2 linked regions of the Kordia antarctica genome follow. The protein of the gene in region 2 interacts with the protein of the main gene of each other region in a pairwise test. Links are inferred from orthologs where the notes say so. Each region holds a gene or a part of one and is shown on either strand. Other genes may lie near its edges.

The links.
Region 1: the proteins of sucC (region 2) and sucD interact in binary tests that used the Escherichia coli proteins (3 or more experiments, as listed by UniProt). The link is inferred for Kordia antarctica from one-to-one orthologs.

What each region holds. Positions count from the first base shown.
Region 1 is NZ_CP019288.1:414,981-418,073, reverse strand. The notes cover bases 166-2,920. They hold sucD (succinate--CoA ligase subunit alpha), read right to left. Parts: upstream 2,102-2,920; coding sequence 1,229-2,101; downstream 166-1,228. Other genes in these bases: IMCC3317_RS01860 (UDP-3-O-(3-hydroxymyristoyl)glucosamine N-acyltransferase), read right to left, coding at 2,505-2,920; IMCC3317_RS01870 (M16 family metallopeptidase), read right to left, coding at 166-864. Also shown: more of IMCC3317_RS01870, read right to left, coding at 1-165; more of IMCC3317_RS01860, read right to left, coding at 2,921-3,093. UniProt on the Escherichia coli protein: Succinyl-CoA synthetase functions in the citric acid cycle (TCA), coupling the hydrolysis of succinyl-CoA to the synthesis of either ATP or GTP and thus represents the only step of substrate-level phosphorylation in the TCA.
Region 2 is NZ_CP019288.1:5,044,299-5,047,625, reverse strand. What follows is about bases 327-3,315. They hold sucC (ADP-forming succinate--CoA ligase subunit beta), read right to left. Parts: upstream 2,424-3,315; coding sequence 1,230-2,423; downstream 327-1,229. Other genes in these bases: lysA (diaminopimelate decarboxylase), read left to right, coding at 2,982-3,315; IMCC3317_RS21095 (hypothetical protein), read right to left, coding at 2,589-2,765; IMCC3317_RS21105 (hypothetical protein), read left to right, coding at 402-959. Outside these bases: IMCC3317_RS21110 (hypothetical protein), read left to right, coding at 1-263; more of lysA, read left to right, coding at 3,316-3,327. UniProt on the Escherichia coli protein: Succinyl-CoA synthetase functions in the citric acid cycle (TCA), coupling the hydrolysis of succinyl-CoA to the synthesis of either ATP or GTP and thus represents the only step of substrate-level phosphorylation in the TCA.

The sequences.
Region 1 (3,093 bases), 4.6 Mb from region 2 along the record:
TAAAACCATTGCCATATTGTTCGGTACATAATATTTGTCAAAGTAGTTATTGATATCAATTAACGAAGGATTTTTCAGGTGTTCTGGAGTTCCTATAGTTTTTTGTTGTCCATAAGGATGATTTGGAAATAATCCTTCCAACATTGCATAGTATGATTTTCTTCCATCACTGTCTTGCGTTCTGTTAAATTCTTCAAATACCGCTTCTAATTCCGTATGAAATAAACGCAATACTAATTGGCCAAAACGTTCGTTTTCTAGGTCCAACCATTTGTCTAATTCATTTGTTGGAATTTTATTTGTGTAGACTGTTTGCTCAAATGATGTATATGCATTCGTTCCTGTTGCTCCTAATGAGCCAACCATTTTGTCATATTCATTCGCAACGCTGTAATTGGAAGCTTCTAAAGATACTTCATCAATTTTCTTGTAGAGTGTTTTCTTTTTCTCTGGATCTTTTTCAGCTCTGTGTTGTTCGTATAAATCAGAGATTTGGTCTAGGTATACTTTCTCTTTTTCCCAATCAAAAGTACCAATTTTGTCTGTTCCTTTGAAAACCATGTGTTCCAAGTAGTGAGCCAACCCTGTTGATTCTTTCGGATCGTAGTTAGAACCTGCTCTTACCGCGATATACGTTTGTATTTTTGGTTCATCACTGTTTTTACTTAGATATACTTTTAGTCCGTTTTCTAAGGTGTATAAACGCAATCCTGTTGGATCGTTTGATACAGTTTCATACGAAAGACCATTCGCATCTTTTTGTTGCGTTACTTTTACTTCTGTGGAAGCAGTATCGCTTTTTTCTTTACAGCTGAAAATCGCTAGTGTACACACGATCAGCAGTAACAGATTGATTCTTTTCATTATATTTTGATTAGTTTGTAGTGTTTAAACGTTAAAATTATGATTATTATATATTTAATTTCAATTTTTAACATTTATTTATTCACGCGCTATGTGTCTACTATTGAAGCGAAACGTTACAGATTATTTGTTAAATTTTTATTTTCTACATCATAGTTTGTTAAAAAAGAGTCCAAAAAATTATCTTTCAACTTCAACTTCATCTTCATCTTCATCTTCATCTTCATCTTGAAACTGTATAGATTTTTATCAAAAGAAGAAACAATTTTAGCATGATGTTTTTATTCCTAAAAAGTATGTAAACGAAAAAAGCGCAACATCATTTGACTGATATTGCGCTTTAAATATGCTTAAGAAATGATGCTTATGCCATCACTTCTGCTACTTTTTTTCCAATTTCTGCTGGAGAATCTACTACGTGAATTCCGCATTCGCGCATGATTGCTTTTTTAGCTTCTGCAGTATCATCTGCGCCACCAACAATTGCTCCTGCATGTCCCATGGTTCTTCCAACTGGTGCTGTTACACCTGCTATGAAACCAACAACAGGTTTTTTACTTCCACTTTCTTTGTACCATTTAGCCGCATCTGCTTCTAATTGACCTCCGATTTCTCCGATCATTACGACACATTCCGTTTCAGGATCGTTGATTAGTAATTCAACCGCTTCTTTTGTAGTTGTTCCAATGATTGGATCTCCACCAATTCCGATGGCAGTTGTGATTCCTAACCCTTGTTTTACTACCTGATCCGCAGCTTCGTATGTTAATGTTCCTGATTTAGAAACGATTCCTATTTTTCCTTTTTTGAAAACAAATCCTGGCATGATTCCCACTTTTGCTTCTCCTGGCGTAATGACACCTGGACAGTTAGGTCCAATTAAGCGACAGTCTTTGTTACTAATATATGCAGCAACTTTTGTCATATCTCCAATAGGAATTCCTTCCGTAATCGTGATAATTACTTTGATTCCTGCATCAGCAGCTTCCATAATTGCATCTGCAGCAAATGCTGGCGGCACAAAAATAATAGTGGTATCAGCTCCAACTTTTTCAACAGCTTCAGAAACTGTATTAAAAACTGGTCTGTCTAAGTGTGTTTGTCCACCTTTTCCTGGAGTTACACCACCAACTACGTTAGTTCCGTACTCAATCATTTGACCTGCATGAAATGTTCCTTCACTTCCTGTAAATCCTTGAACAATTATTTTTGAATCTTTGTTTACTAAAACGCTCATTTGATATTTGTTTTTTGGCTGAACAAAAATAGTTTTTTATAAAGTATTTAAGAAGTATTTTTTGAGTTTTATCAATAATTAACGAGAGTTTGATCTAAGTTTCACAAAGAACATAGGTAATTATCAATCAAATTACAGCATAAACACTTCATTTTTAGGTTTTTATTTTCTTTATCTTTACTCGCACAAAGAAAAGAAACAAAAGAAAATGCGCTTTTCCAGAGGTGTTGTTGACTGAAAAAGTCAAAACCGCAATCATTTTTCTAAATTTTTTCCAAGGCTTCAAAAATTCTTAACGAAAAATAATTACTACACTGCGGAAAAGAAATGAATTGTGTAAAAAATAGTTTCTTATAAAGTATTTTCTGAGTTTTATTTATCAAAAACTTTTAAACACTGAAAACTATTTATTTTCTAAGTTTTTTATTCGTTCTATTAATTCTGGAATTTGACGAATTGATGCAATTTCTTTGTATTTTTTTCTGAACTCATCAGCAGGCGTTCCAAAGTAACTTTTTCCACTTTCTAAGCTTTTACTCACGCCCGATTGTGCTGAAATAACTGCCTTTGCTCCTATAGTAATTCCGCTTGTGATTCCTACTTGTCCCCAAATAGTGACTTCATCTTCAATAATAACACAACCTGCAATTCCTGTTTGCGAAGCTATTAAACATTTTCTACCAATTACTGTATCATGACCAATTTGTACTTGGTTGTCAATTTTTGTTCCTTCTTTAATCGTTGTATCGCCTGTAACACCTTTATCTATAGTACATAAAGAACCTAAATCCACATTGTCTTCTATCACAACGCGTCCGCCAGAACGTAATTTATCAAATCCTTCTGGGCGTTTTTTGTAGTAGAAAGCATCTGCACCTAAAACCGTTCCTGAGTGAATGATTACATTGTTTCCAATGACAGCATTGTCGTAGATTGCCACATTTGCATGAATGATACAATCGTTTCCAATTGTCACATTATTTCCAATAAAA
Region 2 (3,327 bases):
TGGCTAAAAATCGACTCAATCTACTACAATTTGAATGGAATGATTATCATAAAGTCGCAGAAGTTTTTTATAAAAAAGGAGCAATTACGTTTGAATTAGACAGACAATTATGTGTGTATTTAGTAAATTCTTGCGAAAACGAAGCAAAAAGCATCAAACAAATAGATATAACATTCAAAACTGCATTACATCAAAAATCATATGATTATGAGCGGATTATATCGGATTGCGGAACAGTTTCTTTTGAGCGGAGAGTGAATTAAGAAATAGTTTACATCCTATTCTTCTAAAAAATTAGAGATGACATCTATACTTAACTTTTCATTATTTCTGTAATCTAATTCATTTTCTTTTTACTAATTTAGGCTCATCAGACACAGAGTCATCCTTTCAATACTAAGATGAAAACAATAATTTTTCTTTTAATATCTAGTCTATTTATTTTTCAATTCTCGAAAGAGAAAAAAAATAATTTTAAAAATGTAACTGAATTTAATACTATTGAATTAGATACATTTAGAATAAATTGGTACTTAAACGAACCGATAGATTATAAAAGAATAGATACGGTTCAAATCGCAATTGTTAGAACTGAGTCCAAACCAACACCTTATTTTATTAAAGGAGACAATGTTAGTTATACTTACTATTATGAGAATAACATGGTTGGAGAAATGAAAGGTTTTCAACATAAAATCGATTCTACTTGGATATTTGGTCATAGTGGTTGGTTCATGAATTCATTCAAATGTGATTCAAAAAAATTACCCTTGAAATTTAATTTAGAAATTGGTTCAAGTGTAAGTAATTTTATTCAATTCTTTGGAAAACCAACAAAACAAGATTCAAAACACATGTTTTATGATTTTAGTCATTTTCGCTCGAGGAAAAAACTGAACATATATATTGAAAATGAAAAGGTTAAAGAAATAAAAATTACAAGTGTTAATTCCATTTAAAATTAGTAGTTACTCTAATTTCAAGACGAGACATTATCAACAAAAAAAAAGCCTCTCCAAACTGGAAAGGCTTTCTACATATAAATTAATTGAGTTATACACTTAGTTCTTTATTGATAATCAAATGGTTAACTGCATATTCCATGCTTAAAAAGCTAAACTCTTATAAAGATTATCCTTTAAATGGCATTAAGCAAAATTAAGTGTCTGATAATTATAACTTTATACAATTACTTAAGTGTATAACTCAATAAATTAAATCTAATTCTCTTAAGCTAAAACCGCTTGTACTTTATCAGCAGCTTCTTGGAATTCAACAGCAGATTGTACATCCAATCCAGAATTGTCAATTAATTCCTTAGCGATGTCTGCATTTGTTCCTTGCAGACGAACAATGATTGGCACTTTAATAGCGTCTCCCATGTTCTTATACGCATCTACAACTCCTTGCGCAACACGATCACAACGGACGATTCCACCAAAAATATTGATTAAAATTGCTTTTACATTTGGGTCTTTTAAGATGATTCTGAAAGCTTCTTCCACACGTTTTGCATCTGCAGTTCCACCAACATCTAAAAAGTTAGCAGGTTCTCCACCAGCCATTTTAATTAAATCCATTGTTGCCATTGCTAAACCAGCACCATTTACCATACAACCAACGTTTCCGTCAAGATCCACATAGTTTAGTCCTACTTCTTTCGCTTCAACTTCAATTGGATTTTCCTCACGTAAATCGCGCATTGCCAAGTAATCTTTGTGACGGAATAATGCATTTTCGTCTAAACTTACTTTCGCATCAACTGCCATAATTTTATTATCTGAAGTTTTCAATACAGGATTGATTTCAAATAATGATGCATCTGCCGAAACGTATGCTGTATATAATGAAGAAACAAACTTTGTCATTTCTTTAAATGCTAATCCGCTTAATCCTAAGTTAAAAGCAACTCTTCTTGCTTGAAAACCTAATAATCCCATTGCAGGATCAACTTCTTCTGTAAAAATTAAATGTGGTGTTTCTTCGGCAACGGTTTCAATATCCATTCCGCCTTCGGTAGAATACATAATCATGTTGCGTCCGGTTACTCTATTTAATAATACAGACATATAAAATTCGTTGGTTTCGCTCTCACCAGGATAGTATACATCTTCTGTGACTAATACTTGGTGTACACGTTTTCCTTCGGCAGAAGTTTGTGGTGTTACCAAATCCATTCCGATGATCTGTCCTGCGATTTCTTCTACTTCTTGAAGGCTTTTGGCAAGCTTTACTCCGCCACCTTTTCCGCGTCCACCAGCATGAACTTGTGCTTTAATCACATGCCATCCTGTTCCTGTTTCTTCTGTTAGTTGCTTTGCAGCCTCCACAGCTTCCGCAGGTGTAGAAGCGACTTTTCCTCTTTGAATGCGCACGCCAAAACTTGCTAATATTTCTTTACCTTGATATTCGTGTAAGTTCATTTTACGAAATTTTTTATAGAGCACAAATGTAAAAAATCGAATGCATTAAACCCAATTAATTTTGGTTTTTGATAAATTTAAAAAAGAAAAAGAGTCAATCTTTCAATTTACTCTTGCAAATACGGTAAAAAACGTGTGTAATTGTACAATCATAATAGCTGCAAATTATCTTTGACAACCTTGTGATGCTTGCTGCAAATTACATGCTGGTCTACAACTCACACAACTGCATGTACTTGCTGTTGGACAAGCATCTGTATCTTTACGTCCGCCAATATTCCCTTGTAATTCACTAATTTTTGTTTTGTTTAATACTAATGATTGAATGCTTCTTTTTTTCATAATTTAAAAATTTGATGTTTATATTTGAAAGATAAAACAACAAATCCAAAAAGTGAAGTATAGCAACTCGAGTTTTATAAATTTCGGGAACTACTATTTAGGATGAATTTTTAAATTGTTATAAATATAACTTTTTGTGTTATTTTTATATTTTTTAACTGTTTTTCTTTATCATTTTTTGAATTTTACATAGTTTTGAATTGTTAAAATTAGAACATGAAAGAATCCGATTTACTCAATATTGCACAAACATTTGGAAGTCCAACGTACGTTTATGACGCCAACAAAATAACTTCACAATACGAACGTTTGACGAAAGCATTTAAAAATGTGCCAAAGTTAAAACTACATTATGCCGTAAAAGCATTGTCAAATTTGAGTATTTTAAAGTTGATGAAATCGCTTGGCGCGGGATTGGACACAGTTTCCATTCAAGAAGTGCAATTAGGACTTGCCGCAGGATTTGACGTACACGAAATTATGTACACACCAAATGGAGTTTCGCTTGAAGAAATTGAACAAGCGGCGGAATTGGGCGTAAAAATCAATATTGACAATCTTT